DNA from 3 places in the Streptomyces lunaelactis genome. Region 1 is predicted to be linked to each of the others. Evidence: predicted binding sites of a transcription regulator. Region 1 holds the regulator's gene; each other region holds the start of a gene.
The links. Region 1 encodes HrcA, which represses chaperone genes, less so after heat shock. Its sites were predicted from a motif close to TTNGCACTCNGNNNNNCNGAGTGCNAA; they were not measured.
Positions count from the first base shown of each region.

Region 1 (6,264 bases):
TACGAGAAGGGCCTCGCGGTGCTGACGCTGCGGGGGCGGTTGCTCGCGGACGCGGTCGTGCGGGACCTGGTGGACTGAGGCGCCTGCCGGGGCTCCGCCCCGAACCCCGCGCCTCGAACGCCGGCGGGGCTTGATGTGCGCCTCAAACGCCGGCGGGGCCGGGAGGTGCTGTGACGAAATCGATCAGCTCCTCCACCCTCCCCAGCAGCTCCGGCTCCAGGTCCCTGTACGACCGCACTCCCGACAGGATCCGCTGCCACGCCGCTCCCGTGTTCTCCGGCCAGCCCAGCGCGCGGCACACGCCCGTCTTCCAGTCCTGGCCGCGCGGTACCGACGGCCAGGCCCGGATGCCCACCGACGACGGCTTCACCGCCTCCCACACGTCGATGTACGGGTGGCCGACGATCAGTGCGTGGCCGCTGGACACCTGCGCCGCGATGCGGGACTCCTTCGAGCCCGGGACCAGGTGGTCCACCAGCACCCCGAGGCGCGCGTCCGGGCCGGGGGCGAAGTCCCTGACGATCGACGGGAGGTCGTCGATGCCCTCCAGGTACTCCACGACCACGCCCTCGATCCGCAGGTCGTCACCCCAGACCCGTTCGACGAGCTCCGCGTCGTGGCGGCCCTCGACATAGATACGGCCCGCCCGCGCGACCCGGGCACGTGCGCCCGGGACCGCCACCGAGCCCGAGGCCGTACGCGCCGGGCGGCCCGGACGGGCCGAGGGCGACGACGCCGGGCGGACCAGCGTCACCACCCGGCCCTCCAGCAGGAAGCCCCGGGCCACAAGCGGGAACACCCGGTGCTTGCCGAAGCGGTCCTCCAGCGTCACCGTCGGGCCCTCCGCGGTCTTCTCGGTACGGATCACCGCACCGCAGAACCCCGTCGTGACCTCCTCAACGACCAGGTCGGACTCGGCGGGGACCTCCGGAGCAGGCTGCTGCTTCTTCCAAGGAGGCGTCAGATCCGGGCTGTAGCTGCGCATTTGGCAGACGCTACGACACGCTGAACCGCGCCGCCAACGCTTCCCGCTGCGCGCGTACGAACGCCGCGTCGACCACCGCCCCGTGCCCGGGCACGTACACCGCGTCCTCCCCGCCCAGCGAGAGCAGCCGGTCCAGCGCCGCCGGCCAGCGGGACGGGATCGCGTCCGGGCCCGCCTGAGGCTCACCCGACTCCTCCACCAGATCGCCGCAGAAGACCACCTCCGGCTCGTCCGCGCCGCCCGGCACCAGCAGCGCCAGATCGTGGCCCGAGTGGCCGGGGCCCACATTGGCCAGCAGCACCTGGCGGCCGCCGAGCTCCAGCGTCCACTCCCCGCAGACCAGATGGTGCGGCGCCACCAGCAGATCGGCCGCCTCCGCCGCATCGTCCGCCGTGACCCCTTCCCGTACGGCCGAGCCGCGGATCTCGTCCCGCTCCCGCCTCATCAGCTCGTCCACCCCGACGGCGCCGTACACCTCCGCCCCCGAGAAGGCAGCCGTCCCCAGCACATGGTCGAAGTGCGGGTGGCTCAGTGCGATATGCGTCACCCGGCGGCCGCCCATCAGCGCCTGCGCCTGGGCGCGGAGCTCGGCGCCCTCGCGGAGCGTCGAGCCCGTGTCGTACATGAGGACACGGTCCTCACCGGCGATCAGTCCAACGGTCGCGTCCCAGAGAGGCAGCCGCCGGCGGCCCACCCCGTCGGCCAGCCTTTCCCAGCCGAAGTCTTCCCAACTGACGTCCATACCGTGACGCTACTGGCAACGACCAGCGGAGTCTCGCGGTAGCGTGGCCGGTCGCCCTTGCTACGGGCGTACCCCACGGCCGTACACTGGCGAGGGGAAATGCTGGCACTCCGACGTTTCGAGTGCCAAGCAGTCACCCGAGGAACCACAGAGGGAACCACAGCTGGAGGTGTGCGCGATGCTCAGCGAACGCAGACTCGAAGTGCTGCGCGCCATCGTCCAGGACTACGTCGGCACCGAGGAGCCCGTCGGCTCCAAGGCCCTCACCGAGCGGCACAAGCTCGGTGTCTCCCCGGCCACCATCCGTAACGACATGGCCGTGCTGGAGGAGGAAGGATTCATCGCCCAGCCTCATACGAGTGCCGGGCGGATCCCCACCGACAAGGGCTACCGGCTCTTCGTCGACAAGCTGGCGGGCGTCAAGCCCCTGTCGTCGCCCGAGCGCCGCGCCATCCAGAACTTCCTGGACGGAGCGGTGGATCTGGATGACGTCGTGGGGCGTACGGTCCGGCTGCTGGCGCAGCTGACCCGGCAGGTCGCCGTCGTCCAGTACCCCTCGCTGACCCGGTCCACGGTCCGGCATGTGGAGCTCCTCTCACTCGCTCCCGCCCGTCTGATGCTCGTGCTCATCACGGACACCGGACGGGTCGAGCAGCGCATGATCGACTGCCCCGCGCCCTTCGGCGACACAGCGCTGGCGGACCTGCGGGCCCGGCTCAACAGCCGGGTCGTGGGGCGCCGCTTCGCGGATGTGCCGCAGCTGGTGCAGGACCTGCCCGACTCCTTCGAGCCGGAGGACCGCGGCACCGTCTCCACGGTGCTCGCGACCCTGCTCGAGACCCTGGTCGAGGAGACCGAGGAGCGGCTCGTGATCGGCGGCACCGCCAATCTGACCCGCTTCGGGCACGACTTCCCGCTGACCATCCGGCCGGTGCTGGAGGCGCTCGAGGAGCATGTGGTGCTTCTCAAGCTGCTCGGCGAGGCGAAGGACTCGGGCATGGGCATGACCGTACGTATCGGTCATGAGAACGCTCATGAGGGCCTCAACTCCACGTCCGTGGTCGCGGTCGGCTACGGTTCGGGCGACGAGGCAGTTGCGAAACTCGGCGTGGTCGGACCGACCCGCATGGACTACCCCGGAACGATGGGAGCGGTACGCGCAGTGGCACGTTACGTCGGACAGATCCTGGCGGAGTCGTAAGTGGCCACGGACTACTACGCCGTTCTCGGCGTTCGCCGCGACGCATCGCAGGACGAGATCAAGAAGGCGTTTCGGCGCTTGGCGCGCGAGCTTCACCCGGATGTGAATCCGGACCCGAAGACTCAGGAGCGCTTCAAGGAGATCAACGCCGCGTACGAGGTGTTGTCGGACCCGCAGAAGAAGCAGGTCTACGACCTCGGCGGGGACCCGCTGTCGCAGGCCGGCGGCGGGGCGGGCGGCTTCGGAGCCGGTGGCTTCGGCAACTTCTCCGACATCATGGACGCGTTCTTCGGTACGGCGTCGCAGCGCGGGCCCAGGTCGCGAACGCGACGGGGCCAGGACGCGATGATCCGCCTGGAGATCGACCTCAACGAGGCGGCCTTCGGTACGACGAAGGACATCCAGGTCGACACGGCCGTCGTCTGTACGACGTGCTCGGGCGAGGGCGCCGCGCCGGGGACCTCGGCGCAGACGTGCGACATGTGCCGGGGCCGGGGTGAGGTCTCGCAGGTGACGCGGTCCTTCCTGGGGCAGGTCATGACGTCGCGGCCGTGCCCGCAGTGCCAGGGCTTCGGCACCGTGGTGCCGACGCCGTGCCCGGAGTGCGCCGGCGACGGCCGCATCCGCTCGCGCCGGACGCTGACCGTGAAGATCCCGGCGGGTGTCGACAACGGCACGCGCATCCAGCTCGCGGGTGAGGGCGAGGTCGGCCCGGGCGGTGGACCCGCGGGTGATCTGTACGTCGAGATCCACGAGCTGCCGCACGCGGTCTTCCAGCGGCGCGGCGACGATCTGCACTGCACGGTGACGATCCCGATGACAGCGGCGGCGCTGGGCACGAAGTGCCCGCTGGAGACGCTCGACGGCGTGGAGGAGATCGACATCCGCCCGGGCACGCAGTCCGGCCAGTCGATCCCGCTGCACGGGCGCGGCATCACGCATCTGCGGGGCGGCGGGCGCGGCGACCTGATAGTGCACGTCGAGGTGACGACGCCGACGAAGATGGACGCGGACCAGGAGCGGCTGCTGCGGGATCTTGCGAAGCTGCGCGGCGAGGAGAGGCCGTTGGGCCAGTTCCAGCCGGGGCAGCAGGGCCTGTTCTCCCGCCTGAAGGACGCGTTCAACGGGCGGTAGCCCTTGGGGTGGGCGCGGGGGTGCGCCCGGGTGCGGGTTGCCCCTGGTTTCCGGGGGCTCCCCCCGGACCCCCGCGCCTCAATCGCCGGCGGGGCTTGATCTGCCGGCCGGAACTCCCGATTCGGTGGCGCGGCAGCGGCATGGCACCATGCCTGCATGTCCTCCGCACTGACCGATCTCTGCCGGTATCCGATCGTGCAGGCCCCCATGGCGGGCGGCGCCTCCTGTCCCCAGTTGGCCGCCGCCGTTTCCGATGCCGGTGGGCTCGGCTTCCTCGCCGCCGGGTACAAGACCGCGGACGGCATGTACCAGGAGGTCAAACAGATCCGCGGGCTCACCGGACAGCCCTTCGGCGTCAATCTCTTCATGCCGCAGCCCAACACCGCCGACCCCGCCGCCGTCGGTGTCTACCGGCATCAGCTCGCCGGTGAGGCCACCTGGTACGAGACGCCCCTCGGCGACCCCGACAGCGGACGCGACGACGGCTACGAGGCCAAGCTCGCCATCCTCCTCGACGACCCCGTGCCGGTCGTCTCCTTCACCTTCGGCTGCCCGAGCCGCAATGTGCTCGACTCCTTCGCCAAGGCCGGCACCTTCACCGTCGTGACGGTCACCACGCCCGAGGAGGCGCAGGCCGCGCAGTGGGCCGGTGCCGACGCCGTGTGCGTACAGGGAGTCGAGGCCGGCGGGCACCAGGGCACCCACCGTGACGACCCGGCCTCCGAGGGGGCCGGGATCGGGCTGCTCTCGCTCATCGGGCTGGTCCGCGAGGCCGTGCGGCTGCCGGTCATCGCCACCGGCGGCCTGATGCGCGGCGGCCAGATCGCCGCCGTGCTCGCGGCCGGCGCGGGCGCCGCGCAGCTCGGGACCGCGTTCCTGGTCTGTCCGGAGTCAGGTGCCAACGCCCTGCACAAGCAGGCCATGACCAACCCGCTCTTCGTACGCACCGAACTCACCCGCGCTTTCTCCGGGCGCCCCGCCCGCGGCCTCGTCAACCGCTTCATGCGCGAGCACGGACCGTACGCCCCCGCCGCCTACCCCCAGGTGCACCATCTGACGAGCGGCCTGCGCAAGGCCGCCGCCAAGGCGGGCGACCCCCAGGGCATGGCGCTGTGGGCCGGACAGGGCCACACGATGGCGCGCGAGCTGCCCGCGGGACAGCTTGTCGAGGTCCTCGTCGCCGAACTGGACTCCGCGCGGGCCGCGCTGGCGCTGGGCGGTTCCTGATGACCGCGCCCGTATTCGTCGTCGACTCCCTGGAGGGCGTCGGGCCCGGCGCCGTACTCACCCTGGACGGGCCGGAGGGGCGGCATGCCGTCTCCGTGCGCAGGCTGCAGTCCGGTGAGGACGTCGTGCTGACGGACGGGCGCGGGCGCGGGGCGGCCGGTGTCGTTCTGCGGACGGAGGGCAAGGACCGGCTGATCGTCGAGCCGTCCGAGTTCCCCACGGAACCCGAGCCCACGCCCCGTATCACCGTCGTCCAGGCCCTCCCCAAGGGCGACCGCGGCGAACTCGCCGTCGAGACCATGACGGAGACCGGCGTGGACGCGGTCGTGCCCTGGGCCGCCGCCCGCTGCATCACGCAGTGGAAGGGCGAACGGGGCGCCAAGGCCCTCGCCAAATGGCGGGCCACCGCGCGCGAGGCGGGCAAGCAGTCGCGCAGGCTCCGCTTCCCGGAGGTCGCGGACGCGGCAACGACCAAGCAGGTTGCGTCACTTCTGGCCGAAGCCGACTTCGCGGCGGTGCTGCACGAGGAGGGCGCCGAGCCGCTGGCCACCGCCGAACTGCCCGCCGAGGGTTCGATCGTGCTGGTCGTGGGGCCCGAAGGGGGCGTGTCGCCGGAGGAGTTGGCAGCCTTCGCCGAGGCGGGCGCGAAGCCCTACCGGCTCGGGCGGAGCGTGCTGCGTACGTCGACCGCCGGGACGGCCGCCGCCGCGCTGCTGCTCGGCCGCACCGGCCGCTGGTCCTGACGAGTCGCTCAACGAGTCGCTCAACCAGTCACACGACGCGTCGCTCAGCCCGTCGCCACCGCGTCGAACAGCGGCCAGCCGTCGACCTCCGTAGTCCCGGCGGCGGCCGGCAGCAGCCCCCGCTCCCGTGCCTCGTCGAGCAGGCGGCGCGCCGCCCCCGGCTCGTGCAGGTTCAGCGAGTTCTGCCCGGTGTCGCCCACCGCGCCCGAATGCCAGTAACCGCCGGAGACGA
Region 1 is NZ_CP026304.1:2,835,516-2,841,779, reverse strand. Features, by position in the region: gene hemW (radical SAM family heme chaperone HemW) at 1-78, shown strand, start outside; gene SLUN_RS12910 (DUF3097 domain-containing protein) at 143-985, opposite strand; gene SLUN_RS12905 (MBL fold metallo-hydrolase) at 996-1,727, opposite strand; gene hrcA (heat-inducible transcriptional repressor HrcA) at 1,906-2,928, shown strand; gene dnaJ (molecular chaperone DnaJ) at 2,929-4,062, shown strand; gene SLUN_RS12890 (nitronate monooxygenase) at 4,219-5,289, shown strand; gene SLUN_RS12885 (16S rRNA (uracil(1498)-N(3))-methyltransferase) at 5,289-6,032, shown strand; gene SLUN_RS12880 (hypothetical protein) at 6,077-6,264, opposite strand, start outside.

Region 2 (6,264 bases), 1.1 Mb from region 1:
GCGAGAAGTGCCCGATCCTGAGGTCGGGCCGCCGCTCGCGGAGCATGCCGGGCACCAGCGCCAGGTGGTAGTCCTGCACGAGGACCGCGGCGCCTTCGGCGGCATGAGCCGCCAGCGCGTCCGCGAAGGCCTGGTTGTAGGTCTCGTAGGAGGCCCACTGCCGGCGGAACTCCGCGTCGAAGACCGGCTCCAGCGGCGTCTGGTAGAGCATGTGGTGGACGAACCAGAGCACGGAGTTCGCGATGCCGTTGTACGCGTCGGAGTGGACGGCCGGGTCGATGTCGAGCATCAGCACCCCGGGCTCGCCGACCCCTCGCCGTACCGCCTCGCGGTCGCCGTCGCCCAGGGCGGCGCACACCCACAGGGCGTCCGCCTCGGAACCGATGGCCGACAGGCCGGAGACCAGCCCGCCCCCGCCGCGACGGGCGTCGAGTGAACCGTCCTTGCTCAGCGTGTACGAGACCGGGCCGCGGTTGGACGCGACGAGGACCTGGGCGGCTGTCTGCTCGGAGACCATGTGCCGAAACCTAGCCCGTCCCACAACCCCTCAAACGTGCGTACGGCTGAGGCGCAGGTCAGCTGGTCAGTGCTTGCGCCGCCCGCGGGTGGCGACGACGGCGATCACACCGGCCGCGGTCAGCGTCAGCGCCAGACCGGCGAGAAGCCAGAGCCGCTCCGTCCTGTCACCGGCCTCGGCCATCTCACCGGGTGTGCCCTGTGCGGGGTCCTGTCCCGGCCCTGGGGCCGGCGCTTCGGCACCGGCCTGCTGGGCGAGGCTGCCGACGGCCGCGGTCTGCGCCTCCGCCCGCGCTTCCGCCCCCGCCGGGGCCGCCGCTACGAGGGTCACGGCGGTGATGACCGCCAGGGCTCCGAGGCCCGTTCCGCGTCTCAAGCTCATACATACGAAATTTAGGCAAAATGCCCGGGAATGCGTGGTTATGCCGCGCGACGCGCCGCGTACTCACCGATCTCGCGCATCGGCGGCCGCTCCTCCGTGTCCACCACATACGTACGCGGTACGAAGCCGTCCTCGCCCCGCTCGAACTGGGTGAGCGAGGGCCGCACCAAGTGGCCCCGGGAGAGCCGCAGTTGGGCCGTACGGTAGATGGCGGCGGCCATCCTGCCCAGCGCCTGCTCGTCCTGATGGCGGTGCTTGCGCGAGCCGACGTCCACCTGCGCCAGCGCGTCCAGGCCCACCGTGTGCAGCGCGTCGACGAGCAGCCCCAGCTCCACTCCGTAACCCACGGGGAAGGGCAGCCGCTCCAGGAGAGAGCGCCGCGCCGCGTACTCCCCGCCCAGCGGCTGGACGAACCCGGCCAGCTGCGGCCAGTGCAGATTCAGCAGCGGCCTGGCCACCAGCTCGGTGACCCGTCCCCCCTGACCCGCCGTCCTGCCGGAGGCGAGCGCATCGAACTCAGGTCCCAGCGGCCGGTCGTACATGCCTTTGACGAACTGCACGTCGGGCTCGGTCAGCAGCGGCCCCACGATCCCGGAGACGAAGTCCGCGGAGAACTCCCGCAGATCCGCGTCGATGAAGCAGACGATGTCGCCGCTCGTCACCATCAGCGACCGCCACAGCACCTCGCCCTTGCCGGGCACGGCGGGTATCCGGGGCAGGATCGCGTCCCGGTGCACCACCCGCGCACCGGCAGCCGCGGCGACCTCCGGCGTACGGTCGGTCGAGCCCGAGTCGACGACGACCAGCTCGTCGACGAGGGGCACGGCCTCCATCAGCTCGCGCCGGATCACCGTGACGATATCGCCGACGGTCGACTCCTCGTCGAGCGCGGGCAGGACGACGCTGATGGTCGTACCGCGCTTGGCGGCCACCAGCCGGTCGAGCGGGCGGTCGGCCGCGGACCAGGAACGCCTGGTCAGCCAGCGCTCCACCTCTTCCAGCACGTGCGCGTCTCCCTTGACATCCGGATCTTGTGATCCATCTCGCGGTTCGGACGACTATCTCAAGCGTCCGGGCCTTCGGTTACAGTCTTGAACAACGCGGATGACCGTCGCATGTCGGGGGTCCTCACGCTGATAACCGAATAGCGCTCATCCAGAGGGACAGAGGGAACGGCCCGTTGAAGTCCCGGCAACCCTCCCGCCGACCGCGAGGTCACGGTGGGGAAGGTGCCAATTCCGTCTCGTGGCGAAATGCGCCACGGGGAAGATGAGGAGAAAGGGCCTCGCCACCATGGCTGTGCAGACTGTTTCGAGCACCACCACCCCCGTGAACCTGGGTCCCGCCGCGGCGCTCTCGTGCCGCGAGTGCGGAGAGCGTTTCGAACTCGGCCCGATCTTCGCCTGTGCCCTGTGTTTCGGGCCGCTCGAGGTCGCGTACGACCTGCCGAGCGGCGACCCCGAGGCGCTGAAGAAGCGGATCGAAGCGGGTCCGAACAACATCTGGCGGTACGCCCCGCTGCTGCCCGTCCCCGCCGACGTGGCCGAGAAGCCGAACATCAACCCCGGCTTCACCAAGCTCGTCCAGGCCGACAATCTCGCCCGTGAGCTGGGCGTCACCGGCGGCCTGTTCATCAAGGACGACTCCGGCAACCCGACGCACTCCTTCAAGGACCGTGTCGTCGCCATCGCCGTGGAGGCCGCGCGCGCCTTCGGCTTCACGACGCTCTCGTGCTCCTCCACCGGCAACCTCGCCGGCGCCGTGGGCGCGGCCGCTGCCCGGGCCGGCTTCCGCTCCTGCGTGTTCATCCCGCACGACCTGGAGCAGGGCAAGGTCGTCATGGCCGCGGTGTACGGCGGCGAGCTCGTCGGCATCGAGGGCAACTACGACGATGTGAACCGCTTCTGCTCCGAGCTCATCGGCGACCCGGTGGGCGAGGGCTGGGGCTTCGTCAACGTCAACCTCCGCCCGTACTACGGCGAGGGCTCCAAGACGCTGGCGTACGAGATCTGCGAGCAGCTCGGCTGGCGGCTGCCCGACCAGATCGTGATCCCGATCGCCTCGGGCTCGCAGCTCACGAAGATCGACAAGGGTCTGCAGGAGCTGATCAAGCTCGGTCTGGTCGAGGACAAGCCGTACAAGATCTTCGGCGCCCAGGCGGAGGGCTGCTCGCCGGTGTCGACGGCCTTCAAGGCCGGGCACGACGTCGTACGCCCCCAGAAGCCGAACACCATCGCCAAGTCGCTGGCCATCGGCAACCCGGCCGACGGCCCGTACGTGCTGGACATCGCGCGCCGCACGGGCGGTGCGGTCGAGGACGTCAACGACGAGCAGGTCGTCGACGCGATCAAGCTGCTGGCCCGCACCGAGGGCATCTTCGCGGAGACCGCGGGTGGTGTGACCGTCGGCGTGACGAAGAAGCTGATCGAGGCGGGCGTGCTGGACCCGTCGCTCACCACGGTCGTCCTCAACACCGGCGACGGGCTCAAGACGCTCGACGCGGTGGCGCCGACGACCGGCCTGACCGCGACGATCCGCCCGAGCGTGGACGCGTTCCGCGCCGCCGGCCTCGCCGGCTGACCACCCGAGACTCAAGGAAGGCACGCAGCATGAGCGTCAAGGTCCGCATCCCCACCATTCTCCGTACGTACACGGGCGGTCAGGCCGAGGTCCCGGCGGAGGGCGCGACGCTCTCCGAGGTCATCGCCGACCTGGAGAAGAACCACACGGGCATCGCCGCCCGCGTCCTGGACGACCAGGGCAAGCTGCGCCGCTTTGTGAACGTGTACGTGAATGACGACGATGTCCGGTTCGAGCAGGGCCTTCAGACGGCGACCCCGGACGGTGCCGGAGTTTCGATCATTCCCGCCGTCGCCGGCGGCTGAGCCACGCAGAGTTACGCCTATTGCCCCCTCCGCGAGAGAAGCGGAGGGGGCAATTCTGCAGGGTTGAGCGCGGTACAGTTGGGGAAGCCCCCTCCGCTGCTTGTGCCGCCCGCATATGAGAATGCGCCCGTGCGCGATAAGAAGCAGCCAAAGTGTTCGATCGAATTGCCTCATAGGCGTCATTTGCCGGGCCCGACTTGCCCCGGAATACTTTGAATTCTGGTCAATTATCCGTTCGGTCGTGCTCAGAATTCTCGTCCAATTGACCTGTTGCAGAGGGCAGTTGGGCAGATACATTCAGCCGCGGTCGACGCGTTCCGGCGCACACCCCCTCCTGTCGGGTGGTGAGTTCTGACCCGGGTCCGCGAAGTGCGGTCCTGTGCAGGGGCCAGTAATAGGGGAGTTAGGCATGGCTCAGGGCACCGTCAAGTGGTTCAACGCGGAGAAGGGGTACGGCTTCATCGCGGTCGACGGTGGTGCGGATGTTTTCGTCCACTACAGCGCGATCCAGATGGACGGGTACCGCACCCTTGAAGAGGGTCAGCGAGTCGAATTCGAGATCTCGCAGGGCCAGAAGGGTCCGCAGGCGGACATGGTCAAGCTCGCCGTCTGATCTCGGCGCGACCGGCCACCGACGCACTCACGCCGAGGGGCCCGCATCCCACCAGGGATGCGGGCCCCTCGTGCGTGTGCCCGTGCCCGTGCGTGTGTCCGCGTGTGTCCGCCTGTCCCTCTTCGATCCGTCAGGGCCGCTTGCACTCTCCTAGGGCGAGTGCTAATCATTGGCGTTAGCACTCTCCAGGTGAGAGTGACAACTTAGGACCGGGTCGGTGAGGCCCGAAGGGTCGGCGGGGCAAGGAACCGCACGGCCCTCAGGCCGTCCGTCGCGGGCGCCAGCGCGGTCCGGAGAATCCACCCCAGTCCGGGAGGACCACTTCACATGGCCAAGATCATCGCGTTCGACGAGGAGGCACGGCGCGGTCTCGAGCGCGGGATGAACCAGCTCGCCGACGCCGTCAAGGTCACCCTTGGCCCCAAGGGCCGCAACGTCGTCCTCGAGAAGAAGTGGGGCGCCCCCACGATCACCAACGATGGTGTTTCCATCGCCAAGGAGATCGAGCTCGAGGACCCGTACGAGAAGATCGGCGCCGAGCTGGTCAAGGAAGTCGCCAAGAAGACGGACGACGTCGCCGGTGACGGTACGACCACCGCGACCGTCCTGGCGCAGGCGCTGGTCCGCGAGGGCCTGCGCAACGTAGCCGCCGGCGCCAACCCGATGGCCCTCAAGCGCGGCATCGAGAAGGCCGTCGAGGCCGTCTCCGGTGCGCTGCTGGAGCAGGCCAAGGACGTGGAGACCAAGGAGCAGATCGCTTCGACGGCCTCCATCTCCGCCGCCGACACCCAGATCGGCGAGCTCATCGCCGAGGCCATGGACAAGGTCGGCAAGGAAGGCGTCATCACCGTCGAGGAGTCCCAGACCTTCGGTCTGGAGCTCGAGCTCACCGAGGGCATGCGCTTCGACAAGGGCTACATCTCGGCGTACTTCGCCACCGACATGGAGCGTATGGAGGCGTCGCTCGACGACCCGTACATCCTGATCGTCAACTCCAAGGTCAGCAACGTGAAGGACCTCCTTCCGCTGCTGGAGAAGGTCATGCAGTCGGGCAAGCCCCTGCTGATCATCGCCGAGGACGTCGAGGGCGAGGCCCTGTCGACCCTGGTCGTCAACAAGATCCGTGGCACCTTCAAGTCCGTTGCCGTCAAGGCTCCGGGCTTCGGTGACCGCCGCAAGGCGATGCTGAACGACATCGCCATCCTCACGGGCGGCACGGTCATCTCCGAGGAGGTCGGCCTCAAGCTCGACAACGCGGGCCTGGACCTGCTGGGCCGCGCCCGCAAGGTCGTCATCACCAAGGACGAGACCACGATCGTCGACGGCTCCGGCGAGAGCGACCAGGTTGCCGGTCGCGTGAACCAGATCCGTGCCGAGATCGAGAACAGCGACTCGGACTACGACCGCGAGAAGCTCCAGGAGCGCCTCGCGAAGCTGGCCGGCGGCGTGGCCGTCATCAAGGCCGGCGCCGCGACCGAGGTCGAGCTCAAGGAGCGCAAGCACCGCATCGAGGACGCTGTTCGCAACGCGAAGGCGGCCGTCGAGGAGGGCATCGTCGCCGGTGGTGGCGTGGCTCTGCTCCAGGCTGCCTCGGTCTTCGAGAAGCTCGAGCTCACGGGCGACGAGGCCACCGGTGCCGCGATCGTCAAGCTCGCGCTGGAGGCTCCGCTCAAGCAGATCGCCGTCAACGGTGGTCTCGAGGGTGGCGTCGTCGTCGAGAAGGTGCGCAACCTGGCCGTCGGCCACGGCCTGAACGCCGCGACCGGCGAGTACGTCGACATGATCGCCGAGGGCATCATCGACCCCGCGAAGGTGACCCGCTCTGCTCTGCAGAACGCGGCCTCCATCGCGGCGCTGTTCCTGACCAC
Region 2 is NZ_CP026304.1:3,959,863-3,966,126, reverse strand. Features, by position in the region: gene SLUN_RS17975 (alpha,alpha-trehalose-phosphate synthase (UDP-forming)) at 1-517, opposite strand, end outside; gene SLUN_RS17970 (hypothetical protein) at 584-898, opposite strand; gene SLUN_RS17965 (glucosyl-3-phosphoglycerate synthase) at 937-1,902, opposite strand; SAM riboswitch class I at 2,047-2,174, shown strand; gene thrC (threonine synthase) at 2,192-3,478, shown strand; gene SLUN_RS17955 (MoaD/ThiS family protein) at 3,508-3,783, shown strand; gene SLUN_RS17950 (cold-shock protein) at 4,193-4,396, shown strand; gene groL (chaperonin GroEL) at 4,724-6,264, shown strand, end outside.
Region 2: a site for HrcA is predicted at 4,536-4,562, ahead of groL (chaperonin GroEL). Genes of this name have one in related genera too.

Region 3 (6,264 bases), 2.4 Mb from region 1:
AACGGGAAGACGCTGTCCGTCCCGGACCCTCGCTACAAGGCGCTGATGGGTGTGGTGAAGCTGGCGCCGCGCGGGCTGCTCGGCGGGATCACGTCCAGGACAGGCCGGAAGTACGGTCCGCAGTAGGGCCTGCGGCAAGGGTGTTGCTGATGCCGTCCGACCGGCGGACCCGGTGCCCGGGGATCTGGCGCTGATCGCGTACGACGACGAGGTGGTCGCGCAATCTTCCGAGTGACCTCAAACGACCTGAGAGGACCTCGAGTTCCACCATGCACCACGCCACCGACAATCGCCCCGGCCTCCTCCTCGCCATGGGCCCCGGCGTCGCCGAGGATATGCTCGCCGACCACCACCGCGACCGCCTCACCGCCCTCACCCGCACCGACCCGCACCTGATCGCCCACGACCTGGCCGCTCCGGCACCCCCCGTCGCGGCGGCGCTCGCCGCGGCCGATGTGCTGCTGACCTGCTGGGGCGCGCCCCCGCTCACCGCCGAGGTACTCGACGCGGCCCCGCGGCTGCGGGCGGTCGTTCACGCCGCCGGCTCCGTCAAGCACCACATCACCGACGCCTGCTGGGAACGCGGTATCGCGGTGACCTCCGTCGCCGCGGCCAACGCCCTGCCCGTCGCCGAGTACACGCTCGCCGCGATCCTCTTCGCGGGCAAACACGTCCTGCGCTCGGCACAGCGGTACGAGGAACTGCGCGCCGACCACAGTTGGCGCCGCGAGCTGAGCAGCGCCGGCAACTACCGACGTACGGTGGGCATCGTCGGCGCCTCCCGTATCGGCCGCCGTGTGATCGAGCTGCTGCGCCCCTTCGACCTGCGAGTTCTGCTGTACGACCCGTATGTGGACGTCGCGGAGGCGGTCGCGCTCGGTGTCGTATGCACGGAACTCGACGAACTCTGCGCCCGCAGCGACATCATCACGGTCCACGCGCCGGAGCTCCCGTCGACCCGGCACATGATCGACGCCCGCCGGCTCGCGCTGATGCAGGCCGGATCGACCCTGATCAACACCTCACGCGGCTCCCTGGTCGACGAGGACGCGCTGCTGCAGGAGCTGGTCTCGGGCCGTCTGCACGCCGTACTCGACGTCACCGAACCCGAAGTCCCGCCCGCCGACTCACCGTTGTACGAGCTCCCGAACGTCCTGCTGACCCCGCATGTCGCGGGCTCACTGGGCAATGAGCTGCACCGTATGACGGACATGGCCCTGGCCGAGGTGGAGCGGTTCGCGGCCGGCCTGCCCTTCGCGGACCCGGTGCACCCCGGCGCCCTGAACCACTCGGCCTGATCTCGGCCTGATCGCCCGGCCCTGATCACCCGCCTGAATCACCCAGCCCGGGGCCCGGAACCCGCAAAAGGCTCATATCTCACTAAACTGGATACATCCCACCCAGGCCGTGAGACCAGGAGGCACCATGAAGTTCGTACAAATAATCGACTGCAAGACCGAGCGGTTCGACGAGATGGACCGTCTCATGGACCAGTGGGTCGAACAGACCAAGGGCAAGCGCACCGCCACCCACAGCCTCATCGGCAAGGACCGCTCCGACGGGTCCCACCTCGTCGAGATCGTCGAATTCCCGTCGTACGAAGAGGCGATGAAGAACTCCAAGCTGCCGGAGACCGACCGGATCTTCCAGGAAATGGTGGCGCTCTGCGACGGGATGCCCACCTTCACCGACCTCGATGTGGTCCGCGACGAACAGTTGAACGAAGCAACTTCCCGCCGGTTCTTCCACGAGATCGCCGTCGGGGGCAACCTCGACGCCATCGACGAGGTGTTCGCGGCCGACTACGCCGACCACGACATCGCGAAGGAAGCGAAGACCGTGGTCGGATCCGACGGCATCCGGAGCGATGTCAGCAGCTGGCGCGCAGCCTTCGACTTCACGTTCAACCTGGACAGGCAGATCTGTCAGGGCGACGACGTCGCGACGCTGTGGACCTGGACCGGCACCCACAAGGGCGACTTCATGGGCATCGCGCCCACGGGCAGGCAGTGCACCATGACCGGCACCACGATCTTCCGGTTCAAGGACGACAAGATCCAGGAGGGCTGGTGGCACGAGGACCTCATGGGCCTGATGCGGCAGCTCGGCGCGATCGGCTGAGCTCCGCGATCGGGTGAGGCCGGCGATCGGCCGAGGCCACGCCCGCGGCTCACCCGAAGAACGTGAAAAGCCCCCGTTCCCACCGCTGAGCAGCGGGAACGGGGGCTTCACACGTCGCAGAAGGTCAGTGGCTGTGCCCGTGACCGTGACCCGCCTCGGACTCATCGTCCGCCGGCTTCTCGACGACCAGGGTCTCGGTCGTGAGCAGCAGGGAGGCGATGGACGCGGCGTTCTCCAGAGCGGAGCGCGTGACCTTGACCGGGTCGATGACGCCGGCCTTCACCAGGTCGCCGTACTCGCCGGTCGCGGCGTTGAAGCCCTGGCCCGCGTCCAGCTCCGCCACCTTGGCGGTGATGACGTAGCCCTCGAGGCCGGCGTTCTCGGCGATCCAGCGCAGCGGCTCGACCACGGCGCGGCGGACGACCGCGACACCGGTGGCCTCGTCGCCGGTCTTGTCGAGACCGCCCTCGAGCACCTTCGCGGCGTGGACCAGCGCGGAGCCACCACCGGAGACGATGCCCTCCTCGACCGCGGCGCGGGTCGCGGAGATGGCGTCCTCCAGACGGTGCTTCTTCTCCTTCAGCTCCACCTCGGTGGCGGCGCCGACCTTGATCACGCACACGCCGCCGGCCAGCTTCGCGAGGCGCTCCTGGAGCTTCTCGCGGTCCCAGTCGGAGTCCGTGGACTCGATCTCGGCCTTGATCTGGTTGATCCGGCCGACGACGTCCTCGTGCTTGCCGCCACCGTCGACGATGGTGGTGTCGTCCTTGGAGATCGTCACGCGGCGGGCGGTGCCCAGCACGTCCAGACCGGACTGGTCGAGCTTGAGGCCGACCTCCTCGGCGATGACAGTGGCACCGGTGAGGGTGGCCATGTCGCCGAGCATCGCCTTGCGGCGGTCGCCGAAGCCGGGGGCCTTGACGGCCACCGCGTTGAAGGTGCCGCGGATCTTGTTCACGACCAGGGTCGACAGGGCTTCGCCCTCGACGTCCTCGGCGATGATCAGCAGCGGCTTGGAGCCACCCGCCTGGATGACCTTCTCCAGCAGCGGGAGCAGGTCCTGGATGGAGGCGATCTTGCCCTGGTGGATCAGGATGTACGGGTCGTCGAGGACGGCCTCCATACGCTCCTGGTCGGTCACCATGTACGGGGACAGGTAGCCCTTGTCGAAGGCCATGCCCTCGGTGAAGTCGAGCTCCAGGCCGAAGGTGTTGGACTCCTCGACAGTGATGACACCGTCCTTGCCGACCTTGTCCATCGCCTCGGCGATGAGCTCGCCGACCTGCTGGTCCTGCGCGGAGAGCGCGGCCACGGCGGCGATGTCGGCCTTGTCCTCGATCGGGCGGGCGGTCGCGAGGAGCTCCTCGGACACAGCCTTGACCGCGGCGTCGATGCCCTTCTTCAGGGCGGCCGGGGAAGCACCCGCGGCAACGTTGCGCAGGCCCTCGCGGACCAGCGCCTGGGCCAGCACGGTGGCGGTGGTGGTGCCGTCACCCGCGATGTCGTTGGTCTTGGTCGCCACCTCCTTCACCAGCTGGGCGCCCAGGTTCTCGTACGGGTCGTCGAGCTCGACCTCGCGGGCGATGGTGACACCGTCGTTGGTGATGGTGGGGGCGCCGAACTTCTTGTCGATGACGACGTTGCGGCCGCGGGGGCCGATCGTCACCTTGACCGTGTCGGCAAGCTTGTTGACGCCGCGCTCGAGGGCGCGACGGGCGTCCTCGTCGAACTTCAGGATCTTCGCCATGGAGCTTCTCTGTCCTCTCAAACGAACTGCGCCCCTGGGCACCCGGCTACATATGTCGCGGGGGCCAGGGGCGCAGATCAATGCGAACTATGGGTGCGGAGTCTTCTGGGAGGGGACCCCCCAGACCCCCGACCTACTTCTCGACGATCGCGAGAACGTCGCGAGCCGAGAGGACGAGGTACTCCTCGCCGTTGTACTTGACTTCGGTGCCGCCGTACTTGCTGTACAGCACGACGTCGCCGGTCTGAACGTCGAGCGGAAGCCGCTCGCCGTTCTCGAAGCGACCCGGACCCACGGCAAGGACGACGCCCTCCTGGGGCTTCTCCTTCGCGGTGTCCGGGATGACCAGGCCAGAGGCCGTGGTCTGCTCGGCGTCGAGCGGCTGGACCACAATGCGGTCCTCGAGCGGCTTGATGGCAACCTTGGAGCTGGCGGTCGTCACGATCCGACCTCCCCCTTCGGAGATCTCACGGGGTGAACTGTCTGAGGTGGCGACCAGGTGGATCCGTCGTCGCGGGTGCCGGATCTGCCCGTCGCCATGTTGGCACTCTCCAGTGGGGAGTGCCAGACCTGAGACTATGACTGCGATTAGCACTCGGTCAAGCGGAGTGCCAATCCGGCGGTGCGTCGCCGCTCCGGTCCCGGCATGAGAACGCGGCGCGAGCGCCCCGGGTTCCGTACGCCGCAAAAGCCCGGTCAGACGTAATCCTCCAGGCGGGCCACCGCGTACCCCTGCTCCTGGATACGGTGCAGCAGCCGTGCCGTCGTCTCCCTGCGCGCGAGCACGATGTCACCCGGACGCAGCCGTTCGCCCTCCGCGTACTCCCGCCCCAGCACCACCGCGCGGACCCCGCAGTCGGCCGCCGCCCGCAGCGTGTCCGCGTTGTACGCGCCGCCCGGCGGGCGGAAGTGCGGCCATGTGTGCCCGCGGGGCCGGCCGCAGATCTCGGCGCGCTGCCCCTCGTACGAGAGGGCGCGCAGATCGGTTCGGCCTGCCGTACGGACCATGCTGACCGGCAGCTTCAGATCGCCGGTCATCCGCAGGAACTCCCTGTCGCGCTCCGCGCCGTCGTCGAAGGCGAGGAAGACGACCTTCTGACGGGTCGGCACCCGGTTCACCACGTACGGCATCGAGGGTCTGTGCGCCGGCGGCTTCGGCGCGGTGGCGAGCGGCCCCGCGAGACCCCATCGCTTGCGGGCGGCGGGCCCCGGCGCCCCCGCGCCCGGGGTGACCTGCCGCGCGGCCTTCCGTCCGAGCCGCTCGATCGGGTCCACCGACTGCGCGCACCCCGACACGAGCCCCGAGGCGAGAAGCGCACCGGCCGCCAGCAGCCCGGCCAGCAGCCGGTGCGCGCCGCTCATACGTAGTCCTCCAGCTTCGCCACGGCGTAGCCCTTGCCGGTGACCGTCTTCATGACCTGCCGGATCATGTCGGGCATGCTGCCCTTCCAGTGCTTGCGGCCCCTGAAGTGGGTGAGGATGATGTCGCCGGGGTGCAGATCCCGGTCCCACTCCCGCCACTCCATGTGATCGGGAAACGCCTCGGACGCCCACAGGGGCACGGCCTTGACACCGCACGACCGGGCGATGCGCAGCGTGTTCTTGTTGTAGTTGCCGTACGGCGGCCGGAAGAGCCTCGGCCGCGTCCCGTACCGCTTCTCGAGCCTGGTCTGCTGGCCGCAGATCTCATGCTTCTGCTCGGCGTACGAAAGCCCGGGCAGATAGCGGTGGTTGAGGGTGTGGTTGTACAGCGAGACGCCGCGGTCCTGCATCTGCTCGAAGTAGTCGTAGTTGTCGTTGATCACGTAGTCGCTGAGGAAGGCGCTGTACGGGATCTTCAACTCGCTCATCATCCGCAGCAGTGCGGGGTCCTTCTCCGCACCGTCGTCGATCGTCAGGAAGACGACCTTGTCGCGGGTCGGCACGGTGGTGAAGACGGGCGGCAGGGATTCGCCGCCCTCGGCCTCGAAGCCCTTGCGGGTGGTGAGCTTCGGCTTGACGGCGGGCGGCTGGGGCGCGGCCAGCGGGGTCTTCGCCAGGCCCCACTTCTTGGCGGCGACGGCACGCTCCGCCTGGGCGCGCTTCACCCTCGCCACGTACCCGGAGAGCGCGCCGGCCGGGCCGGCCTGCTCCTTCGCCTGCTGACCCGGTGCGGGTTCGGCGCCGCCCGAACTGCCCGAACCGCCCGAGGTTCCGGCCGCGCAGCCGGAACCGAGCGCGGCGACCAGGAGCGCGATCAGGACCACATGGCCCCGATGTGCTCTGGTTTTGTCTTTTTGTCGTACTAGCTGCATGGCGCCGCATCCTGTCAGCGCGGAGCCCGCACGGCGGGCCGACACCGCGACCGGACGCGCACCATCCCCCACCTGGCCCACAATGGGCCGGGTGACCGATCT
Region 3 is NZ_CP026304.1:5,217,097-5,223,360, reverse strand. Features, by position in the region: gene SLUN_RS24255 (SDR family NAD(P)-dependent oxidoreductase) at 1-126, shown strand, start outside; gene SLUN_RS24250 (hydroxyacid dehydrogenase) at 270-1,298, shown strand; gene SLUN_RS24245 (ester cyclase) at 1,426-2,121, shown strand; gene groL (chaperonin GroEL) at 2,246-3,868, opposite strand; gene groES (co-chaperone GroES) at 4,002-4,310, opposite strand; gene SLUN_RS24230 (polysaccharide deacetylase family protein) at 4,565-5,230, opposite strand; gene SLUN_RS24225 (polysaccharide deacetylase family protein) at 5,227-6,162, opposite strand; gene SLUN_RS24220 (THUMP-like domain-containing protein) at 6,245-6,264, shown strand, end outside.
Region 3: a site for HrcA is predicted at 4,457-4,483, ahead of groES (co-chaperone GroES). Genes of this name have one in related genera too.